One region of the Bradyrhizobium sp. 17 genome, then DNA from elsewhere that is predicted to be linked to it. Evidence: predicted binding sites of a transcription regulator. Region 1 holds the regulator's gene; the other holds the start of a gene.
The links. Region 1 encodes HrcA, which represses chaperone genes, less so after heat shock. Its sites were predicted from a motif close to GTTAGCACTCNCNNNNNGNGAGTGCTAAC; they were not measured.
Positions count from the first base shown of each region.

Region 2: IVB13_RS27290 (co-chaperone GroES) is a predicted target of HrcA. The motif match lies at 5,778-5,806, and genes of this name have one in related genera.

Region 1 is NZ_JADPJQ010000036.1:24,183-35,917, reverse strand. It holds gene IVB13_RS06755 (type II and III secretion system protein family protein) at 1-1,279, opposite strand, end outside; gene cpaB (Flp pilus assembly protein CpaB) at 1,290-2,093, opposite strand; gene gshB (glutathione synthase) at 2,458-3,402, opposite strand; gene IVB13_RS06740 (YraN family protein) at 3,413-3,814, opposite strand; gene rsmI (16S rRNA (cytidine(1402)-2'-O)-methyltransferase) at 3,801-4,751, opposite strand; gene IVB13_RS06730 (penicillin-binding protein activator) at 5,160-6,350, shown strand; gene hemW (radical SAM family heme chaperone HemW) at 6,401-7,555, opposite strand; gene rdgB (RdgB/HAM1 family non-canonical purine NTP pyrophosphatase) at 7,542-8,177, opposite strand; gene rph (ribonuclease PH) at 8,189-8,902, opposite strand; gene hrcA (heat-inducible transcriptional repressor HrcA) at 9,084-10,172, shown strand; gene grpE (nucleotide exchange factor GrpE) at 10,269-10,886, shown strand; gene pncA (bifunctional nicotinamidase/pyrazinamidase) at 11,029-11,735, opposite strand, start outside.
Region 2 is NZ_JADPJQ010000117.1:468,313-480,047, forward strand. It holds gene IVB13_RS27270 (L-lactate permease) at 1-1,469, shown strand, start outside; gene IVB13_RS27275 (META domain-containing protein) at 1,608-2,006, shown strand; gene IVB13_RS27280 (hypothetical protein) at 2,203-3,414, opposite strand; gene groL (chaperonin GroEL) at 3,614-5,245, opposite strand; gene IVB13_RS27290 (co-chaperone GroES) at 5,392-5,688, opposite strand; gene IVB13_RS27295 (hypothetical protein) at 6,002-6,523, shown strand; gene IVB13_RS27300 (protein phosphatase CheZ) at 6,773-7,552, opposite strand; gene IVB13_RS27305 (L,D-transpeptidase) at 7,867-8,661, shown strand; gene IVB13_RS27310 (DUF2076 domain-containing protein) at 8,735-9,547, opposite strand; gene IVB13_RS27315 (ChbG/HpnK family deacetylase) at 9,684-10,529, opposite strand; gene IVB13_RS27320 (glycosyltransferase family 2 protein) at 10,526-11,587, opposite strand; gene hisG (ATP phosphoribosyltransferase) at 11,688-11,735, opposite strand, start outside.

The DNA of each region.
Region 1 (11,735 bases):
CGATGATCGGCACCTGGTCGACGCCGGGCAGGCCGTTGATCGCCTGTTTGGTCTGCTGCTGGATCAGGCCGGCCATGGCCATCGAGCCGCCCGAGGGAATTTCCAGCGTCGTTTCGGCGCGGCGGGTCTGGATCGAGGGGATGGTGATCGAGTTGGTCGAGCTCGACGACAGCGCCTGGGTCACCGTGATGGCGCTTTGGTTCGACAGCTCGGACACCTCGGTCATCACCCGCAGGCTGATCCGTCCCTCGCTCAGCACGACCGGGGTGAAGTTCAGGGAGATGCCGAACTTCTTGTAGGTGATCTGGGTGGTGCAAACGTGGGTGACGGGATCGCAGGCATAGCCCGAGGGAATGGGGAATTCGCCGCCGGCGATGAAGGTGGCGGATTCGCCGGAGATCGCGGTCAGGCTCGGCTCGGCGAGCGTGCGCATGACACCGGCACTTTCCATCGCGCGCATCGTGGCGCTGACGGTCGCGAAGCCTTTGGTGAGACCGGCGACACCTAATCCGTTGTTGCTGACGATCGGTCCGCCGCTGACCGAGAACGGGTTGGAATTGTTGAAGTTCACCACCGCGGTGCCGGCGTTCAGACTGGCGCTGAGATCGACGCCCAACTGCTTGACGATATCGCGGCGCACTTCGCCGACGACGACCTTGAGCATCACCTGGTCGCGGCCGCGCACGATGATGTTATTGACCACCTTGTCGGAGCCGCCGACCAGTTTCGCGGCGACGTCGCCGGCCTGCTGGGCCTCGACCGGGCTCGATACCGAGCCTGTCAGCATCACGCTGTCGCCGACGCCTTCGATCTGCACGCCCGGCAGCGACTGGCGCAGCGCCGTGCGCATGCCGTTGAGATCGCGCTTCACCGCGATATCGTAGGCGGCGACCTGCTGGCCGTCTGCGGCGAAGAACACGACGTTGGTCTGGCCGACCTGTCCGCCGATGATATAGGCGCGTTGGGCCGAGCGGATCACGGCATTGGCGATCTTGGGATCGGCGACCAGCACGTCCTTGACGTCGCGCGGCAGGTCGATGACGGCGGACTTGCCGACGCCGAGCGACAGGAAGCGCGTCTTCGCCGGCGCGATCGTCCCGACCGGCGAAACATCGAGATCGGCTGCCTGCATCGGCGCCTGGTCGCCGACCGGCGCATCTGCGGCGCTGACGACATCGGGGGCTGCGAGGAGCCCCAGGGTCAGCATCGTCCCCGTCCAGAACGAGCGCGCGCGATTCCCCCGAATGCGCATGCCCGTCCGATCATCCCCGTAGTTCATCATGTCCCCATCACTTCTGTGACGTCAGTTGCCGCGCCTGTACGCCGTAGCGGATCACGTTGACCCCGCCGGACCGCTTGCTCGCCTGGTCCTCGGGCGTGCTGTCGACCGAGTTGGCATCGACGATGCTGCGCAGCGCGAGTGTCAGCGTGCCGCCCTGGCGCGCTGCCGATAGCGCGGCGACCTGGTCGGGTTTAAGCTCGAGCGTGACGGTCCTGCCGACGACGGCGTTCTGGCCGTCCTTTTCCTTCGGCGCCTGGTCGATCGCGAGCACGCGGATATTGGTCAGGATCGCTTCGGATAGGATGAGGTCGTTACCGGCGGCCCCGTCAGGATTCTTCAGGCGGCGGGTCAGCATGATGTCGACGCGGTCATTCGGCAGGATGAAGCCGCCGGCGGCAGTCTCGGCTGAAATCTCGGTGGAGACGGCGCGCATGCCCGACGGCAGGATCGCGGCCATGAAGCCGGAGCCGTCGGCCCTGACCAGCTTCTGCTCGCGGATTGGCTCGCCCTGCATCAACGGCACGCGTGCGATCGAGCCTGCAATCTGGATCTGCGCCTCGGGCCTGTTGTCGCGGCGGATGAAGGCGCTGCTCGCGGTCGCCGCCGGCCAGAGCTGCCATTGCAGGTCCTCGGGCTTCACGGCTTGACCGAGCTGGATGTCGTTCTTGGCGACCAGGACCTCGACCGTCGGCAGCTTCTCGGCGACGGGGAGAACGGGCGCGGGCTTGTTGTCATAGCCGCTCGCCAGATACGCAGCGACGCCGCCGGCGCCCAGTGCGATGACGAGAACGACAATGCGTGCGGTGTTCATACGCTTCTACTCTACGCGGGGCACTCGAACCGCACCTGGCGGGCTCCCCGACATCGATGAGTAGGCAGCAAAAGTATAAGCGGTGTTGCGAGGCCGAATGTGATCGACGGCCGCGCTGTGGTCTTTCGGCAGATGGTGAACGTCGCGTTAGCCGGTCGGCCACCGGCCCCGTAGTTTCACGCAGTGCGGCCACTGCGTTCGAATGATGCGCGCGGCGTCATGATGAATGGGTGGTTAGTGGTGTGTGGGGTGATGCCGCGCATGCATTACGTAGCCTGGATGGAGCGAAGCGCAATCCGGGGCCGCTGAACATGATGTGGCATCCCGGATTTCGCTGCGCTCCATCCGGGCTACGGGCCGGCGGCTACTTCGCGCGCTTTTGCTCGATCACGTCCCAGAGCTTTGCGGCAACGTCCGGTCCGCCGAGCCGCGCGATGGCGCGGATGCCGGTCGGCGAGGTCACGTTGATCTCGGTGAGGTTGCCGTTGATGACGTCGATGCCGACGAACAACAGCCCGCGCTCGCGCAGCGCCGGGCCGACGGTAGCGCAGATCTCGCGCTCGCGCGGCGTGAGCTCGGTCTCCTGCGCAGCGCCGCCGCGCACCATGTTGGAGCGGAGGTCGTCGGCGGCCGGGACACGATTCACCGCGCCCGCGAACTCGCCGTTGATCAGGATGATGCGCTTGTCGCCGTGCTTCACCTCGGGGATGAACTGCTGGATCACCCAGGCTTCCTTGAATGTCACCGAGAACATGTCGAACAGCGAGCCGAAATTCATGTCCTGCGGCATCACGCGGAACACCGCAGCGCCGCCATGGCCGTGCAGCGGCTTCATGACGACGGCGCCATGCCTGTCGCGAAAGGCGTTGATCTCGTCGAGATCGCGCGAGATCAGCGTCGGCGGCATCAGCTGCGGGAAGTTCATCACGAACAGCTTTTCCGGCGCGTTGCGCACCGATGCGGGGTCATTGACGACGAGTGTCTTCGGATGGATGCGTTCGAGAAGGTGCGTCGAGGTGATGTAGGCGAGGTCGAACGGCGGATCCTGGCGCAGCAACACCACGTCGAAGCTGTTGAGCGCCTCGCGCCTGGGTTCGCCCAGGGTGAAATGATTGCCGGGCTCGTCGCGCACGGTGAGCAGCTGAACCGGAGCGACGATTTCCTCGCCGACCATCGAGAGCTTGTCGGGCGTGTAATAGGACAGGCCGTGGCCGCGCTTCTGCGCCTCCAGGAGCAGCGCAAAGGTGGAATCGCCCTTGATGTTGATGCGGGCGATGGGGTCCATCTGGACGGCGACGTTCAGTTTCATGGTCTGCCTTTCAGGTCGAGGCGTCGAATGCCGCCAACACATGGCGTGGAAGTCGTTTCGGCGCAATCAGCATGGCATCGAATCGCATTTCAAATTCCGCATGCTCGGGATGCGCGACGAGCCAGCCTTGCGCGGCATCGATGATGCGCTGCTGCTGGCGCGGCGTCACGGCGAAGGCGGCGTCGTCCAGCGTCGCGCGCGCCTTGACCTCGACGAAGGCGATCAAATTGCGGCGGCGCGCCACGATGTCGATCTCGCCATGCGGCGTGCGGTAACGTTTGGCGAGGATGCGGTAGCCCTTGGCCATGAGATAAGCCGCAGCGCGGCTTTCCGCAGAGATGCCGGTGTGGAACGCGGCGACGCGCTCGGGCGAGGCGATTTTCGGTTCCGACGGGACGTCAGTCTTCGCCATCGCCGCCCCGCAGATCTTTGGCAAGCTCAAGCGCGCGGGCATAGACCTCGCGGCGCGGCCGGCCCGAGAGGGCGACCGCATGCGCCACCGCATCCTTGACGCTGTTCGCGGCAAGCTGCTCACGCAGGACGTCGTCGAGCGCATCCGATGTCAGCATCTCGGCATCCGCCGCAGGCGGAGCGATCACCAGCACGAATTCGCCGCGCGTCTCCAGCGTGTCGGCATCGCGCGCCAGCTCACGCAGCGTCGCGCGCGAAATCTGCTCGTGCAGTTTGGTCAGCTCGCGGCAAATCGCGGCTTCCCGGGTCCCCATGATCTCGGCGAGCTCGGCGAGCGTGTCCTGCACGCGGTTGCCGGAATCGAACATCACCAGCGTCGCATCGATGCGCGCAAGCTCGGCCACGCGCGACTTTCGCGCGGCGGATTTCGAAGGCAGAAAGCCTTCGAAGAAGAAGCGGTCGGTCGGCAGCGCTGCGACCGATAGCGCCGCCAGCACCGAGGACGGGCCGGGCAGCGCGTAGACCGCGTGGCCGGCGGCGCAGACCTCGCGCACCAGCTTGTAGCCGGGGTCCGAGATCAACGGCGTGCCGGCATCCGACACCAGCGCGATCGAGCCGCCCTGCGAAAGCCGCTCCAGGATCTTCGGACGGGCCGCTTCAGCGTTGTGCTCGTGATACTGCTTGAGCTGCGCAGAGATGTCGTAGCGCTCGGTCAGACGCCGCGTGATGCGGGTGTCCTCGCAGGCGATGACGTCGACCCCGGCGAGGGTCTGCAGCGCCCGCAGCGTGATGTCACCGAGATTGCCGATGGGGGTCGCCACCAGGTGCAGGCCAGGCGCGGCCTTCGGCGCGACAAGCCGATGGGCGTCGACGGAGAAACCGCGCGAGGCGGCCTCCGTCGTCTCAGGTGTGTTTGTCGGGGACGGCTTTGCGCGCATAATCAGACGAACTTAGGTATGATCCCCGGGGCTGGGAACCGGTCCCCGGAAAAAGATCGTGCCTGGGCGAGGCAAGGGGCGAGGCAGGACTGGAATGTGATCCATTCGGCATCACATTCCCCAGGGAATGAAGCGTCAGCGCCATATTCGCGGCGGAAACGCCGCCTTGATGCTGGGTGACGGACGGCGGACAGCTAGCCAGAACTTGAAAGGAAGCCGCGTTAAGCGGGCATTATCCTTTTGTTTGAGTTAACTATTTGCCGACAATATGCCTGAATCCATGGCCGGTGTCGTGGAAAGAATGTCGTGACCGGCTGGCGACGGTCGGTCGGAAGAGAAACTGTCATGACGGGCCCACGTGATCCCAGATCCTCCTTTTCGGAGGAGTCTCCCGTTCAGGGGCCCCTGATGTCAGGGGCGACGCGGCGAAGCGCGCTCGGTCTGTTGCTCGGCGCGCCGCTGCTGTCGGCCTGCGCCGGCGTGCAGCAGAGCCTGAGCCAGTTCTCCAATCCGTTCAGCAGTTCCTCCCCGCCTCCGGCCCAGCCGGCCGGCCCGCCGCAACAGGCGACGACCGCCGGCACCGGCGGGGTGAAGGTTGCCGTGATCCTGCCGCTGTCGGCATCTGGCAATGCCGGCCTTGCCGCGCAGTCGATGCGCAACGCCGCCGAGATGGCGCTGGCCGAGTTCCAGAATCCCAACATCCAGCTCCTGATCAAGGACGACAATGGTAGCCCGCAGGGCGCGCAGGCCAGTGCGCAGCAGGCGGTCGATGAGGGCGCCGAGATCATCCTGGGGCCGCTATTCGCGCAGTCGGTGCCTGCGGTGGCGCAGATCGCGCGCACGCGCGGCATCCCGGTGATGGCGTTCTCGACCGATTCCAGCATCGCCGGCCGCGGTGTCTATCTGCTGAGCTTCCTGCCGGAGTCCGACGTCAACCGCATCGTCGAATATTCCGCCAGCATCGGGAAGCGCTCCGTCGCCGTGCTCGTGCCCGACAATGCCTATGGCAATGTGGTCGAGGCCGCGGTGAAGGCGGCGGTGCCGCGCCGCGGAGGGCGCATCGTCGCGTTCGAGAAATACGGCGCCGATCGCGCCACGCCGGCCCGGACCGTGGCGCAGCAGCTCGGCAGCGCCGATGCGCTGTTCATCGCCGATGATGGCGACGCCGTCGTCTCGGTCGCCGATGCGATGAGCGCGGCGGGTGCGAATCTGCGCAATATCCAGCTGCTCGGCACCGGCCTGTGGGATAGTCCGCGCGTCTATGCCAGCTCCAACTTGCAAGGCGGCCTCTACGCCGCGCCGGACCCGGCCGGCTTCCGCGCCTTCTCCGGCCGCTATCGCACCAAATATGGCGCCGAGCCCGTGCGCACCGCCACGCTTGCCTATGATGCGGTCGCCCTGGTGGCCGCGCTGGCGCGTACGCAGGGCACGACGCGCTTTTCGTCGGACGTGCTCACCAATCCCTCCGGCTTTGCCGGCATCGACGGCCTGTTCCGCTTTCGCGCCGACGGCACCAATGAGCGGGGCTTGGCGGTGATGAAGGTCACGACCGGCGGCGGCGTTGCGGTCGCGGGCTCGCCGAAGAGCTTTGGGGCGTAGCTGTTTCCTCGACGTCGTCGGGCTTTCGCCAGGACGACGATGGAGAGACTTTACGCCGCGAGATCCGCGACCACCGCGTCCAGCACCGGAAAACCGCTGCTCGTCACGCGCAGCCGTCCCGTTGCATCCACCGTGATTGCACCTTCTTCGCTCAGCAGCGTGATGCGCTTGGGATCGAGTGAGCGGCCGGAGAGCGCTTTGTAACGCTCGGGGTCGATGCCCTCGGCGAGGCGCAATCCCATAAGCAGGAATTCGTCGGCGCGCTCTTCGCTGTTGAGGAGATCGTCGGTGACGACGCCGTGGCCGTTGGTCTCGACCCGCATCAGCCAGGCTTCGGGGCGCTTCTCGGTGGCGGTCGCGTGCCTGATACCGTCGATGTCGAGGCGGCCATGGGCGCCGGGGCCGATGCCGGCATATTCTTCGCCGCGCCAGTAGACCAGATTGTGCCGGCACTCGGCGCCGCGCCGCGCGTGATTTGAAATCTCGTAGGCGGGCAGGCCGAGCCTGTCGCAGGTCTCCTGCGTGACGTCGTAGAGCGCGCGTGCGACCGCTTCATCCGGCGTCTTCAGCTTGCCGGCTTGATGTAGGCCGAAGAACGGCGTGCCTTCTTCGATCGTCAATTGATAGAGCGACAGATGCTCGGCCGCCTCGCCGATCGCGAGACGCAATTCATCGGCCCACATCGCCGGCGTCTGGTCGGGACGGGCGTAGATCAGGTCGAACGAATAGCGATCGAACGAGCGGCGCGCGATAGCGACGGCATCGAGGGCCTCGCGCGCGCTGTGCATGCGGCCGAGCGCTTTCAGCGAGGCATCGTCGAGCGCCTGCACGCCGAGCGAGACGCGGTTGACGCCGGCGGCGCGATAGCCGGCGAAGCGCGTAGCCTCGACGCTGGTCGGGTTTGCCTCCAGCGTGACTTCGACGTCTTTCGCCACGGTCCAGTGCTTGCCGATGGCGTCGAGCACAGCGCCGACGGTTGCAGGCTGCATGAGCGAGGGCGTACCGCCGCCGAGAAAGATCGAGGTGACTTCGCGTCCGGGCGCGCGCTGGGCGGTCGCAGCGATTTCGCGCGCGAATGCTGACGCAAACCGCGGCTCGTCGATCGGGGCGTGGCGAACGTGGCTGTTGAAGTCGCAATAGGGGCACTTCGACAGGCAGAACGGCCAGTGCACGTAGACGCCGAAGGCTTCCTTAGCGCGGCTCAAGGCAGATCTCCGCCAGTTTCACGAAGGCGCGGGCACGATGCGACAGGCCGAGACCGAGCGGCGGCAGGCCGTGCTTCTCGATGCTCTCCATCTCGCCGAAGGTGCGGCTATGGCCGTCGGGCAAAAACATCGGGTCGTAGCCGAAGCCGGCGGTGCCGCGCGGCGGCCACACCAGCGTGCCGTCGACGCGCCCCTCGACCTCTTCGAGATGATCGTCGGGCCATGCAACGCAGAGCGCGGAAACGAAGTGCGCCTTGCGTTTGGCCGGCGTGGTCGCGCCGCGCTCCTGCAACAGACGCTCGATCTGCGCCATCGCTGCGGCAAAATCCTTGTTCGGGCCGGCCCAGCGCGCCGAGTAGATGCCGGGCGCGCCGTCGAGCGCGTCGACCACGATGCCGGAATCATCGGCGAAAGACGGCAGCTTCGTTGCCTGCGCCGCCGCGATCGCCTTGATCGCGGCATTGCTGCGGAAATCGTTTCCGGTTTCTTCCGGCTCGGGAAGGCCGAGCTCGCCGGCCGACACTGCTTCGATGCCGTAAGGCGCGAGTAGCTCCTTCATCTCGGCGAGCTTGCCGGGATTATGGGTCGCGATAACCAGCTTTCCGGTGATTCGGCGGTGCATCGGGCTATTGACTACGCTACCGCCAGTTTCTGCAAGTCCACGAGACGCGCGACGCCCTTGCGCGCCAGCGCCATCAACGCCAGGAACTCGGCTTCCGTGAATGGCTCGCGTTCCGCGGTGCCCTGGACCTCGATGATGCGGCCATCGCCGGTCATGACGAAATTGGCGTCGGTGTCGGCTTCGGAGTCCTCGGCATAGTCGAGGTCGAGCACGGGCGTGCCCTTGTAGATGCCGCAGGAGATCGCGGCGACGTTGTCGCGCAACACATTGGCCTTGACCATGTTGCGCGCCTTCATCCAGCTGACGCAATCGGCGAGCGCGACCCAGGCACCGGTGATCGAGGCGGTGCGGGTGCCGCCGTCGGCCTGGAGCACGTCGCAATCGACCGTGATCTGGCGCTCACCGAGCGCTTCGAGATTGATGATGGTGCGAAGCGAGCGGCCGATCAGGCGCTGGATTTCGACGGTGCGGCCGCTCTGCTTTCCGGCGGAGGCCTCGCGGCGGGTGCGTTCCGAGGTCGCGCGCGGCAGCATGCCGTATTCGGCGGTGACCCAGCCGCGGCCCTGGCCCTTCAGCCATGGCGGCAGGCGGTCTTCCAGCGTGGCGGTGACCAGCACGTGGGTGTCGCCGAATTTCACCAGGCACGAGCCTTCCGCATATTTGACCACGCCGCGCTCCAGCGTCACGGGGCGCAATTCGTCGGGCGCACGGCGGCTTGGCCGCATGGGAAATCCTCCAAAACTCTCAAAAAAGTGCTGTTGGCGGTGCTTGTAGGGGGGGTGAGGGTGGGCGGCAAGGGGGAAGATCGAGGCCTTCTTCACCCCCGATTTCCAATCCGCCAACGCCACGCTTGTCAGAAGCATCCGGGATAGACAAATTACCTGTGTCTTAGAGGAGTTACCGTCTGTGGCCCATCACGATCCGATCCATCTGATCGCGCCGCGCGCGGGCCTCGCCCAGCTCAACGAGCGTTCCCGCGACATCTTTCGTCAAATCGTCGAAAGCTATCTCGCGACCGGGGAGCCGGTGGGCTCGCGCAATATTTCGCGCCTGATTGCCATGCCGCTTTCGCCGGCCTCGGTCCGCAACGTCATGGCCGATCTGGAACAGCTTGGCCTAATCTACGCCCCGCACACCTCCGCCGGCCGATTGCCGACGGAACTTGGCCTGCGGTTCTTCGTCGATGCCCTGATGCAGGTCGGCGACCTCAATGACAGTGAACGGCAGGCGATCCAGAGCCAGTTGACCTCCGTCGGCCACGCGCAATCGGTGGAGGCTGCGCTCGAGGAGGCATTGACGCGGCTCTCCGGCCTGACCCGCGCCGCCGCCGTCGTGCTGACGCCGAAATCCAATGCGCGGCTGAAACATATCGAATTCGTCCGCTTGGAACCGGAAAAGGCATTGGTGATCCTGGTCGGCGAGGACGGGCAGGTCGAAAATCGCGTGTTGACGCTGCCGCCGGGAGTTCCATCCTCGGCGTTGACCGAAGCCGGCAACTTCCTCAATGCCCGCATTCGGGGCCGGACCCTGGCCGAGGCGCGGCTGGAGCTCGAGACCGCGCTCGGAGAGGCGCGCACCGAGCTCGATCAGCTGACGCACAAGGTGATCTCGGCCGGCATCGCCAGCTGGTCCGGCGGCGAGAACGAGGATCGTCAGCTCATCGTCCGCGGCCACGCCAATCTGCTCGAGGATTTGCATGCGCTGGAGGATCTCGAGCGCGTTCGCCTGCTGTTCGACGATCTCGAGACCAAGCGCGGCGTGATCGACCTGCTCGGCCGGGCCGAAACCGCGGAAGGCGTGCGGATCTTCATCGGCAGTGAGAACAAGCTGTTCTCGCTGTCGGGTTCGTCCACCATCATCTCGCCCTATCGGGACGCCGCCGGCCATATCGTCGGCGTTTTGGGCGTGATCGGGCCGACGCGGCTGAATTATGCCCGCGTGATCCCCACCGTGGACTACGCTGCCCGCATCGTCAGCCGGCTCTTGGGGGGCTGACCGGCGGCCGGGCCGATCACGGGCGCTTGATTTTCGCCGCCCGAAGCACGATATCCGGGCCAGAAACCCCCTGAGACGAATGCGAAAAGAGAGCCGATGACCGATCGAGACCGGCAACCCGAAGACACGAGTGCTGCGGCCGGCGAGCCCGTGGTGTCAAAACCCTACATCATGCCCGACGATCCCGAGCCCGGCTCCGTCGAGCTTCTGCAGAAGGAAGTCGCCGAGGCGCGCGACCGCATGCTGCGGACGCTGGCCGAAATGGAGAATTTGCGCAAGCGGACCACCAAGGAGGTCGCGGATGCCCGCCTCTACGGCATCACCGGCTTTGCCCGCGACGTGCTCGACATCGCCGACAACCTGCAGCGCGCGCTCGATGCCGTTCCGGCCGAAGCCCGTGCGGCGGCCGATGCAGGCCTCGCCTCGCTGATCGAGGGCGTCGAGCTGACTGAGCGCTCGCTGCTCAGCGCGCTGGAAAAACACGGCGTGAAGAAGTTCGACCCCTCGGGCCAGAAGTTCGACCCGAACTTCCAGCAGGCGATGTTCGAGGTGCCCGATGCGTCGGTGCCCGCAGGCACGGTCGTGCAGGTCATGCAGGCCGGCTACACCATCGGCGAGCGCGTGCTGCGTCCCGCCTTGGTCGGTGTCGCCAAGGGCGGCGCCAAGGCTGCGCCCGCTGCCAACAGCAACGAGCCGAACGGCGCGGCCAACTAAGTCGATCCTCATGGCGAGGAGGCGCGTCAGCGCCGTCTCGAACCATGCAGGCCGCGCTGCTGCAGCGCGGCCTTCATCCTTCGAGACGCGCGCGAAGAAGCGCGCTCCTCAGGCTGAGGGTCTTGCAGTTTTTTGACCGGGCCTACGCGCTCGCCGCGATATCCGCGGACTGAATCCGCTTCACGCCGGCCTTTGCCATGTCGGCCCAGGCTTTTGCCAGCGAACCCTGATTGTCGATGCCGCGGCAGGCGTCTTCCACCACATAGACCTCGAAGCCCGCCTTGCGCGCGTCGAGCGCGGTCCAGGCGACGCAGAAATCCGTCGCCAGCCCCGCGACGAAGACGCGCTTGATCTTGCGCGCCTTCAGATAGCCGGCGAGACCGGTCGAGGTCTTGCCGTCGGCTTCGAGGAAGGCCGAATAGCTGTCGACGTCCTTGTGAAAACCCTTGCGGATGATGAGCTCGGCGTGCGGGATCGCAAGGTCTTTCGACAGCGCGGCGCCGTCGGTGCCCTGCACGCAATGGTCGGGCCACAGCACCTGCTTGCCGTAGGGAAGATCGACGGTCTCGAACGGCTTCTTGCCGGCGTGGACTGACGCGAAGGAAATATGGCCTTGCGTGTGCCAGTCCTGCGTCATCACCACGTTCGAAAATGCTTTCGAGATCTTGTTGATGACGGGCACCACCTGCTCGCCTTCCTTCACGGCGAGGCTGCCGCCGGGCAGGAAGCAATTCTGCACGTCGATCACGAGCAGCGCGGATGCATCGTCCGGCTTGATCGATGCCGCTGCCAGAATTGCGGTTGGCGCGAGCGCCACGAGCGCGCTCGTCCCGAGCGCCGCCAAGACTT
Region 2 (11,735 bases), on a different contig from region 1:
CCTCGGTGCTGGGCATCGTCACCGGGTTCTTCCCGATCGGCTGGATCGTTCTCAACGTCATCTTCCTCTACCAGGTGACGGTGAGCACCGGGCGCTTCGAATTGCTCAAGCGCGCGGTCGGCGGCGTCACCGAGGACCGGCGGCTGCAATTGCTGCTGATCGCGTTCTCGTTCGGCGCCTTCTTCGAAGGCGCCTCGGGCTTCGGCACGCCGGTCGCGATCACGGGCGCCGTCCTGATCGGCCTCGGCTTCTCGCCGCTTGCAGCAAGCGGCCTGTCGCTGATCGCCAACACCGCGCCGGTCGCTTATGGGGCGCTGGGCACGCCGATCCAGGGCCTTGCCTCGGTGACCGGGCTTGATCCCTACATCCTCGGCGCGATGGTCGGCCGGCAATTGCCGTTCTTCTCGCTGATCGTGCCGTTCTGGGTGGTGTGGGCGTTCGCGGGCTGGAAGGGCATGAAGGACGTCTGGCCGGCGATCCTGGTCACCGGCGTGTCGTTCGCTGTCCCGCAATTCGTGATCTCGAACTACGTCAATCCCTGGATCGTCGACATCGGGGCGTCGCTGATCTCGATGGGGGCGCTGATCCTGTTCCTGAAGGTCTGGCAGCCCAGGCAGCTCTGGCTGTCGCCGGCGCTGCGCGGCCGCGATGAATCGGCCGCCACCATGGCCGCGGCAAAACCGATGGACAAGACGCCGCTGACGCAGAGCGAGCTGTTCAGCGCGCTGCTGCCGTGGATCATCGTCTGCATCGTGATGCTGATCTGGGGCAATGGTGGATTCAAGACCTGGGCGAACTCGATCTTCACCTGGAACTATCCCGTTCCCGAGCTGCATCAGATGATCAACAAGATGCCGCCGGTCGCGCCGGGGCCGACGAAAGAGAGCGCGGTGTTCGGCTTCACCTATCTCTCGTTCACCGGCACCGGCATGCTGATTGCGGCGATCATCTCAGGCTTCCTGATGGGCGTCGGTCCTGGCCGGCTCTTGACGGAATACGGGCGCACCATCCGGCTTTGCGCGATCTCGCTGATCACGATCTCGGCGATGCTCGCGATTGGCACGCTGACGCGGCTCTCCGGCGTGGACGCGACGCTCGGCCTCGCCTTTGCTGCAACCGGCGTGCTCTATCCCTTCTTCGGCACGCTGCTCGGTTGGTTGGGCGTGGCGCTAACGGGATCGGATACCGCTTCCAACGTTCTGTTCGGAAATCTTCAGAAGATCACCTCCGAGCAGCTTGGTCTATCGCCGATCCTGATGGCTGCGGCGAACTCGTCCGGCGGCGTGATGGGCAAGATGATCGACGCCCAGTCGATCGTGGTCGCGTCCACCGCGACGAATTGGTACGGGCACGAGGGCACGATCCTGCGCTTCGTGTTCTGGCACTCGATCGTGCTGGCTTCGTTGGTCGGCGGGTTCGTGACGTTGCAGGCCTATGTCTGGCCGTTCACGGCGATGGTCCTGAAGTAGCAGGCCACGCCCGGCTTCAACCCAAATCCCCGCGAGGTTGCTCCTCGCGGGGATTTTTGCGCCGCGCATGGACGAACCTTCTCAACGGCGCCGCCGTCTTATAGAAGGTGCCGCAAATCAGGTCGGTCGAGAGGTCTCATGGTTTCGTTCAGCCAGACGGTGTGTGCGGCGGTTGCAATGCTCGCGATGTCCACGCTCGCGCGCGCGGAGGACGGTTTTCCGTTCGGCACCGAGATGACGCTGGAGGCGCTGCCGCAGCCGGGCTCGAAGCGGATTCCGAACATCGAGATCGGCGACAATGGCGAGGTCGTGCTGGAGCTCTGGTGCAAGGGCGGCAAGGGCCAGTTCTCGGTTGCTGGCAACACCGTGATCTTCGTCCCCGGCCACATCCAGGACCGCTCCTGCCCGCCGGCAAGGGCCCAGGCCGACGACGATCTCGTTGCAGCCCTGGGCAGTGTCGAGACCTGGAAGCGCCAGGGTGACGTGCTCACGCTCGTCGGCCCCAAGCCGCTGCGCTTTCGCGTCAACGGCAATTAGCCTCTGCTGTCATTCCCCGCGACCCGGCTACGCCAAGGCTTCGCCGGGGTTGAGGTCCAGAGGCGCCGAAGCTTTAGCACAGGCGGCAAGCGGGGAATCCAGTACGCCGCGGCTTCTCGATTCATCAAAACCTTCTCGGAGTACTGGATCGCCCGGTCAAGCCGGGCGATGACCGAGAGTTGATGCGCGGGCTACATCACTTCCACACAGACTTGTCGGCGTCCCAGCGCTGGCCTTTCAGCTCCTTGGCGAGCGCCTCGACCGAACCGTTGTCGTCGGGCTGATCGCCTTCCTCGTCCGCGGTCGCTTCGTCCGAGAGATTGAGCTTGGCGCCGCTGCTCTCGTCAGTGGTCGTGGTCGCGGGACTCCCGATCCAGAGCATGAGCTTGTCGGTCGTGCCGGGCTTGTCGGGCGAGACGAGACCCGCAACCTCGATCGTGTCGGTGAGCTCGAGCGCGGGAAAGTCCTGGTTCGGCCGCTTGAACACCAGCTTGAGCTTGCCGGTCGCCGGGTTGAAGCTTTGCGAGACCGGCTTTGCCGCGAGCGTCCTGCTCAGCACGCCAGCCACCGCGGCCGCGAGCTTGTCGCGGTTGATCTTGTCGCCGTCGCGCCAATCGGCGGCGGGAATGCGGATGGTGCGGTCCATCTCGGTCATGCCCGCGGTCCAGCCCGCGGCGGTCACGCCGGGCGTCGCCTTGAATTTCGCCAGCAGCGCGCCGGCGCGCTCCGGATCGACCGACATATTGATGGTCTGCTCGCCCGCGCGTAGCGCGTCGCAGCCGACGGTGAGACTCGCCAGCGTCACCTCGACGTCCTGGCCCTTCAGGCTCTTCAGGAACTCGGTCGCGGCATCCAGCTTGACCTTGACCGCGATCGCTTCCGGCGAGACGTCGGTGAAATCCTTTGGTTGGGGCGTGATGCCGTCGTCGGAGGTCTGGTTGTCGAGGAATTCCTTCTCGCTGAGATCGGAATTGTCGGGCGAGGTGACCTCGGTCACGGTCTGGCCAATGCTGATCTGGCCGCGGAATTCGAACGTGTCTCCGGCCTGTTTGCGCAGCAGCTTGACTGTGACCGGCGCCTTCGCGCCGAGGCTCTGCGTCGTACCCGTCAGGTTCTGGCCCGCGACCTGGAGATTGACGACGAAGCGGTCCTTGCGGTCGGAATTCTTCGCGACGGGATAACAGACGTCGAGCACGGCTGCGGTGACGGTCTTGCCCTGGCGTGTCTCCTTCAGGATCACGTCGGCATTGCCGTCCATCAGCCCGTCGATCGAGGTGAAATAGCGCGTCTCGACGCCGCCGGGCGCCGTGGCCTTCGGCGCCAGCTTCATCTGGGCGGATGCGACCTCAGGCGAAACTGCAAGCAGAGCCGCCAGAACGGCCGTGGAGCAAAACACAAGCGCGCGCATCGACGAAATCCCTGAGGCAATGGGGCATGACTCGGAAAGTGTGAAGCGGTTTTCCGTTGAGATCAGGCCCAAACAATTCGAATCGGCGTCACCGTAGTGGGTTTTGGCTGCCGGTTGAATTGGAAAGCACGGGTCATGATCGGCAAAAAAGAAGGCCGCCCGGAGGCGGCCTTCGCAACACTGCAATGGAACGGACGGCTTAGAAGCCGCCCATACCGCCACCGGCCGGCATGCCGGAAGCGGCTTCCTTCTTCGGCGACTCCGCGACCATGGCCTCGGTGGTCACCAGCAGGCCGGCGATCGAGGCGGCGTCCTGGAGTGCGGTGCGCACCACCTTGGCGGGGTCGATGATGCCCTTCTCGACCATGTCGACATACTCCTCGGTCTGGGCGTCGAAGCCGAAGGTCTCGGACCTGTTCTCCAGGATCTTGCCGACGACGATCGAGCCTTCCACGCCCGCGTTCTCGGAGATTTGGCGGATCGGGGCTTCCAGCGCCTTCAGCACAATGTTGATGCCGGCCTGGACGTCGGCATTGGCGTTGGTCAGACGGCCGACCGCCTTCTTGGCGCGGAGCAGCGCGACGCCGCCGCCGGGTACGATGCCTTCCTGCACCGCGGCGCGCGTGGCGTTGAGCGCATCCTCGACGCGGTCCTTCTTCTCCTTGACCTCGATCTCGGTGGCACCGCCGACGCGGATCACCGCGACGCCGCCTGCGAGCTTGGCGAGGCGCTCCTGGAGCTTCTCACGGTCGTAATCCGAGGTGGTTTCCTCGATCTGGGCCTTGATCTGGCCGACGCGGGCCTCGATCTCCGGCTTCTTGCCGGCGCCCTTGACGATCGTGGTGTTCTCCTTGTCGATCACAACCTTGCCCGCGCGCCCAAGCATCTTCACCGTGACGCTCTCGAGCTTCATGCCGAGGTCTTCGGAGATCAGCTGGCCGCCGGTGAGGATCGCGAGGTCCTCGAGCATGGCCTTGCGGCGGTCGCCGAAGCCCGGCGCCTTGACGGCGGCGACCTTCAGGCCGCCACGGAGGCGGTTGACGACCAGGGTGGCCAGCGCCTCGCCCTCGACGTCCTCGGCGATGATGACGAGCGGCTTGCCCGACTGCACCACGGCTTCCAGCACGGGCAGCATGGCCTGCAGGCCGGACAGCTTCTTCTCGTGCAGGAGGATGTAAGCGTCCTCGAGTTCGGCCGTCATCTTCTCGGGGTTGGTGACGAAGTAGGGGCTGAGATAGCCGCGGTCGAACTTCATGCCCTCGACGATGTCCACCTCGGTGTCGAGTGACTTGTTCTCCTCGACGGTGATGACGCCCTCGTTGCCGACCTTCTGCATCGCCTGCGCGATCATCTTGCCGATGGCGGCGTCGCCGTTGGCCGAGATGGTGCCGACCTGGGCAACCTCGGAGGAGGCGGCGACCGGCTTGGCGCGCTTCTCGATGTCCTTGACGACGGCCGCGACCGCGATGTCGATGCCGCGCTTGAGGTCCATCGGGTTCATGCCGGCGGCAACCGACTTGGCGCCTTCGCGGACGATGGACTGGGCCAGCACGGTCGCGGTGGTGGTGCCGTCGCCGGCGAGGTCGTTGGTCTTGGAGGCGACCTCACGCACCATCTGGGCGCCCATGTTCTCGAACTTGTCCTCTAGCTCGATCTCCTTGGCGACGGTGACGCCGTCCTTGGTGATGCGGGGCGCGCCGAACGACTTCTCGATGAGCACGTTGCGGCCTTTCGGGCCGAGCGTCACCTTGACGGCGTTGGCGAGAATATCGACGCCGCGCAGCATGCGTTCGCGCGCGTCTCCGGAAAACTTGACGTCTTTGGCAGCCATGGTCTGCAATTCCTCTTCTTTTTTCGTGATGTGTCTTGCTTATTGGGTCGCCTCATTCCGGGGTCCGCGATCGAACCCGGCGGAATGATGCATGCCCGGATCGAGTGACCCGGGCATGCATTCAGCGGCCGTTCAGGCGTCTGGCCTTAGGCCATCACGCCCATAATGTCCGACTCCTTCATGATCAGGAGCTCATCGTTGTCGATCTTGACCTCGGTGCCCGACCACTTGCCAAACAGCACACGGTCGCCGACCTTGAGGTCGATCGGGATCAGCTTGCCGGCCTCGTCGCGGCCACCGGGGCCGACGGCGACGACTTCGCCCCGGGACGGCTTTTCCTTGGCCGTGTCCGGAATGATGATGCCGCCCTTGGTCTTTGACTCGGCGTCGATACGTTTGACCACGACACGGTCATGCAGCGGACGAAATTTGGATTTAGTCATGACGTTTCCCTTTGGAGGCTCGCTTCGGAAGGAGAGGAAGTGGGCGGGCGGCGCTTCCGTCCACCCTTCCCGAGGATCGATCGGCGCGCGTTAGCAATCCATCTTTCAGAGTGCTAATGGTGCGCCCGGGAATATGGCTTGGCCGCGATCCTGTCAAGCAAAGGTGGTTAAGCGATTGGTGAGACGGATATAGGATGGTGACATTGGAAACTTGTTCGGGGTGCCGGCGTATTAAAGGACGTCATTGCTCCGGCAGCGGTTTTGCGCTTGGCTGCGTAAGGGGTGCGGCCATGGTTTTGTCCGGGGGAATGCCATGATCAGTTCAGCTCACGCGCGCACGGTCGCCAATCTGGCGGCGGCTTCTTGCCTGGCGCTGCTGCTTGGTGCCTGCGGCGGCGGCATGAGCCTGCCGTCCTTTTCTTCGTCCTCACCGCCCCCCGAGGCCGAGCCCGGCACCGGTCCGGAAATGCCCGCGTCGATCCGCGCCGACGAGATCGTCGGGCGCTGGGGCCTCGCCTCATTCCAGAACCCGGCCGACCGCGCCCGCACCGAGGCTGCCGCCCGGGCCCAATGCAAAAATCCTTACGTGATCACCGCCGGCTCCTCCGGCGGCGTGATCATGCATCTGGCGGACCAGGCAACACCGCAGGAACTGCGGCTGAAGGGTTCGCCCAGCGGCAAGAATTATATTGGGCCGGCGGGTCCGACGCCCGGCGAGCAGGACCGCGAAATCGTCTCCTTCGACGGCCGCGTCCTCATCACCCGCTTCATCGACAAGGACGCCGCCACCCGCTACGGCAACATGGTCTACGTCCGCTGCGCGCCGAGGGCGTAGTCTCTATCCTTCGTCATGCCCCGCGACCCGGCTACGCCAAGGCTTCGCCGGGGTTGAGGTCCAGGGGCGCCGAAGCTTTAGCGTAGGCGGCAGGCGGGGCATCCAGTACGCCGCAGCTTCTCGGCTCAATCATTGCCGTCTCTGGAATACTGGATCGTCCGCCTGCGCGGACGATGACAGCAGGGGACGATAGACAACAAAAAAACGCCGGCTTGCGCCGGCGTTCGTTATTCAGAGCGTCGCGTCCGTTCAGTCGAACAGCGCGTCGATGTCGTCCTGCGAGGCGTGGCCGACGTCGCCGGCGAGCTTCGGGCCGTTGAGAAGCTTGTCGTCATCGCTGCGAGTGTCGACCTGCGGCACGACGTGAGACTTGATCGCGTCGACACCGCCCCAGATTTCCATCATGGAATTGATGTGCTGCTCGATGAACTTCATCGTGCTCATGACCTTGCTGATGCGCTGGCCGGTCAGGTCCTGGAAGTTGCAGGCTTCGAAGATCGAGATGACGCGTTCCTGGATATCGTCGGCGAGCCGCTTCTGCTGATCGGCCGATTGCACCTTGGCCATCGCGCTGGCCGCCTGGTCGATCGACTCGGCGGCTTCGAGGATCTGCTGGGTCGCCTGTTCGGTGCCGCCGACGACCGCGCCGAGCTCGCCATTGACCTTGGCCATTTCGCCGCCGTCGAAGCTCTTGCCATGCAGTGTCGCGATCTCGCGCTTGGTGCGGTCGATGGCGTCGTGGATGAGGTCGAGCTCGACCTTCAGCTTCTCGCACTGCTCGATCTGCGCCCGGTAAGTATCGAGCATGGTACGGGCTTCGGAGAGCTCGTGGGCGGTGGAGGCGTCGATCGCCGCCATGGCGGCGCTGCCGGACAACGGCGCGGTGCCCTTCGCCATCTGCGTGCGGATCGCACGCAGCTCGGCCATGATCTCGCTATGCATCGGCGCAGCCTCCTCAATCATTTCGGGGCTGGGCATCTCGCCGACAATAGCCTCCTCGACACGAAAACGTTTGCGGTGAATAGCCATCAAGAACTCCCCCCACCTCACTCACGCGTCTTTGTAGGCAGAAGCGATTTAACACGAAGTTCACAGCCGGAACTGTCGTGCGGCTGCGCGCGACGGCGTGCAAACGGGCGATTAACCATGCGTGCACGGCGTTCATCGAAAATAAACGCTGATCGCCAAATTGCGCCGTTGCCGACGATGTGGTGAATCGAAATGGCGTTTCCGTTTACCAAACAAAACGGCTTTTGCTCTTTATTGACCACGTCGCGGATGCGGATCAGCCATCACCTCGCCACGACGCATGTGATCTAGACGAAACAGTACAGAGTACGTCGATGTTCAAGAAAATGTCTGTTGCGCTGCTTGGCAGCGCTTGCACCTTCATTGCCGGCGTCAACAGCGCCAGCGCCTTCGACAATAGCGTGCCGAACGATCCGCCCGCGGTGCTGTACCAGCCGCAGGTGCCGCCTGCGCCCGTGCGCGTCGCCTCCAACATGGGCGGTGGCTTCATCGAGTTCATATTTGGCGACGGGCCCGGTCGCGGTCCGGCCTACGCTCCGCAGCAGCCGGTGTATCAGCAGCAGCCAGGTTATTATGACCAGCGCCGCCTGCCGCCGATGGGCGAACCGCAGATGCAGGGCGCAAGTCTCCAGCAGGAGGCGGTCGATCCGCGGCAGCGTCAGTTTGACCCGAGATTCGAGAAACAACTCGTTGACTATAGCGGCAACGAAAGCGCCGGCACGATCGTGGTCGATACGCCGAACAAATTCCTCTACCTCGTCGAGGGCAACGGCCGCGCGATGCGCTACGGTATCGGCGTCGGCCGCCCCGGCTTCACCTGGTCCGGCGTGAAGTCGATCACGGCCAAGCGCGAATGGCCGGCCTGGACGCCGCCGGCGGAAATGATCGCGCGCCGTCCTGACCTGCCGAGGCATATGGAAGGCGGCCCCGAAAATCCGCTCGGTGCGCGCGCGATGTATCTCGGCTCGACGCTCTACCGTATCCACGGCTCCAACGAGCCTTGGACCATCGGTACCAACGTCTCCTCGGGCTGCATTCGCATGCGCAACGAGGACGTCATCGATCTCTACGGCCGCGTCAACGTCGGCACCAAGGTCGTGGTGATGTAGGCGCATAGCGCTCGGAACCAAAAACGGCCGCCTCATCGGCGGCCGTTCTCGTTTGGAGCAAGGATAAGAAGCGTCAGGCGTAATCGCTGCCGCCATCGTCGCCGCCGCCGAAATCGCCGTCGTCGGCGAGGTCGACATTGCCGCCGTCATTGTCGTTCTGATCGTTGTAATTCTGGTCGTCGTTCGAAGCGTGGTCGGCGAAGCCCTGCCGGGAAGCATCACCGCGGTTCGAGCCGATGTCATCGAGGCCGGCATCGCGCGCGAGCGAGCCGCCGGACTGATCGCTGCCGGTCCAGGGGCTGCGATCGCCCAGAGCATTGGTGTCGCCGAAGGCCTGCTGATGCGATCCGCCCATCATGCCGCGGATGCTGGAGAGCAGCAGCGAGCCGCCGACGACGCCGGCCGCGGCGGCCGCCGCCGTGCCGAGGAACGAGCCACCGCCACCGCCGATCGGCGGCGCACCATAGCCCTGACCCGGTCCTTGGCCGTAGGCCTGTCCGTACGGTGGTTGGCCATAGCCCGGCTGTGGCTGCTGCATCGCCTGGCCGCTGTTCCAGACCGGCCGCGAGTCACGCGGCGGTACGTTCGGAACCGAGCCGCGCGACGGACCCCCGCCGAATAGCGTGTCGCGCATGGTGTCCAGGAAACCGCCGGACTGCGCCTGCTCGGGCGCCTGCGCCGCCTCCAGCTCCTGGATGCGATTGTGAGCACGCTTCAACGCCTCGTCCTGCAACAGCACGGTCTGCACCAGCGCATAGATGGCGCCGGGCGCCTTGCGCAGGCCGTCGGAGATCGCGGCGATCGCGTCGGGATCGCGCGGTGCATTTTCCAGTTTCGAAAGCCGGTCGAAAAGCTCGTCGACGAGCTGGCGTTCCTGCGGCGTCATGGTCAGTCTCCCTCGCGCAAAACAAGCGCGAGGCAGATGTAGGGTTCCATTGTGGCCCCAACAGTGCCGGCTGGATTAAATTTCGGTATGCGACAAGCTGCCCCGCGGGGCGGCTTTCTCGCAAACTTCGCCGGTTTTACCCCAGCGTGACGCCGCTGTCCGTCAGCAGGCGCGCAAAGGCATCGCCGGCGAGATAGGCGTGCTCGCGTTCGCGGACATCCGTCATCGGGTCGAGCCCGGTGAGAATTTCGTCGACGAAGCCGGGATGACACATCACGAGGCCGCCATCCGGCAGGCCTTCGAGAAATTGCCGCATCAGCTCGCCGAAATCGGCCGCCTGCGTGAAATCATAGGCGCCGGCGAAGCCGGGATTGAAGCTGAGGCCCGCGCTGCCGGCACGGCGGCGGAATTGCGCGCTGAGAATGTCGAGCACCATGGCTTTCGGTGAGGCCAGCCGCTGCATCAGCGGCAGGTCGCGGCCGCCCTGGCGCACCCAGGCTTTTGGCGCGACTTCGCTCACCGCATCGACAAAGCCGTCGCGCACCTGCGGGTAGAGCTGCACATGCTGATGGCCGTCGACGAAGTCAGGCGCGCGTCCGAACGCTTTCGCGAAGGCTGCCAGCTGCGCCTTGACCTCGTTGCGAAAGAACTCGCGGTCGAGCCTTCGGGCAAGACCCGCGCGCAGCAGCTTCGGAAACGGGAGAAACATGTCGCCGTCGAGCGGACGGAAATGCATGGTGAGCGGCCGGAACGGTGCCGACAACGTCACGTGCAATCCGATCGCGCAGCGTGGGCTCGCTTGCGCTGCCGCCTGGAGCGCCTCGATCTCGCTGCGCTCGACCGCAGGTCCCACCATCATCACCGAGGTAGCGTTGAGACGGCCGCGTTCGATCAGGTCGCGGATGGCGCGATTGACGCCCGGGCTGATGCCGTAATCGTCGGCGCAGAGCCAGATCCGCCGCAGCGGCGCGGCCGCGCTCATTCGGCCGCCGTCCTCTTCGCGGCGTCCAAGCTTGAAGCGTCCTGGGCCTTCTCGGTTTCGAAATGCTTTTCACTGTGCTCGGCGACGAAGTAGATCGGGCGCGCCTTCAGCTCGGAGAGGATCTTGCCGATATATTCGCCGACGATGCCGATCATGATGAGCTGCACGCCGCCGATCGTCATCAGGCCGATCACGAGTGAGGGATAGCCGGGCACCTGCTTGCCGGTGGTCAAGACCTCCCAGAGGATCGACAGACCGAACAGGAACGCTCCGCCGGCGAGGATCACGCCGAGCAGGCTGGCGAAGCGCAGCGGCGCCACCGAGAACGAGGTGACGCCTTCGATCGAAAGACCAAGCAGGCGTGCGGCGCTGAAGGTCGTCACGCCATGGGTGCGCGGCGCGGGCTCGTAATCGACGCGGATCTGGCGGAAGCCGATCCAGCTCGCGAGGCCCTTGAAGAAGCGGTTGCGCTCGGGCAGCTGCCTCAGTGCTGCGACCGCGCGCGGCGACAGCAGGCGGAAGTCGCCGGCGTCTTCGGGAATCTTCTGGCGCGCGCCCCAATTGATCAGCGCATAGAAGCCGCGTCCGGCGAGCCGCCGCAGGAAGGGCTCGTTGTCGCGATGCGCCTTGGCGGTATAGACGACGTCGTAGCCGTCCTCGATCCAGTGCCGCACCAGTCGCTCGACCAGCGACGGCGGATGCTGGCCGTCGCCGTCCATGAACAGCACCGCGCCGAGCCGGGCATGGTCGAGGCCGGCCATCAGCGCGGCCTCCTTGCCGAAATTGCGCGACAGCGACACCACCTGGACGTCGACCGCGTCGGCCGGCAGCGAGCGGGCGATCGACAGCGTCGCGTCCGCGCTGCCGTCATCGACATAGACGACCTCGCAAGCCAAGCGATAGCGCTCCCGCAAGGTCTTTGCGAGATCGCAGATGCGCTGGTGCAGGGCGGCGAGGCCCGCGGCTTCGTTGTAGAGCGGGACGACAATCGACAGCCCCTTCGCGGCGGCGCTTGCCGCGTTGGTCGTCATGCCGGAAACGTCAGAGCCCAGCGTCATCGATCAAGGTTCCAGAGGCGTTCAAGGTCATCTCAACAGCATATGGTAGCTGCCGTTTGCTGTCGCTACGCTGAACGGAATTGCTCAACAAACTTTGGGCTCACTGCCGCAGGAACGCCTCGAGCCTGGCGAACAGCGGGTTCTCCCG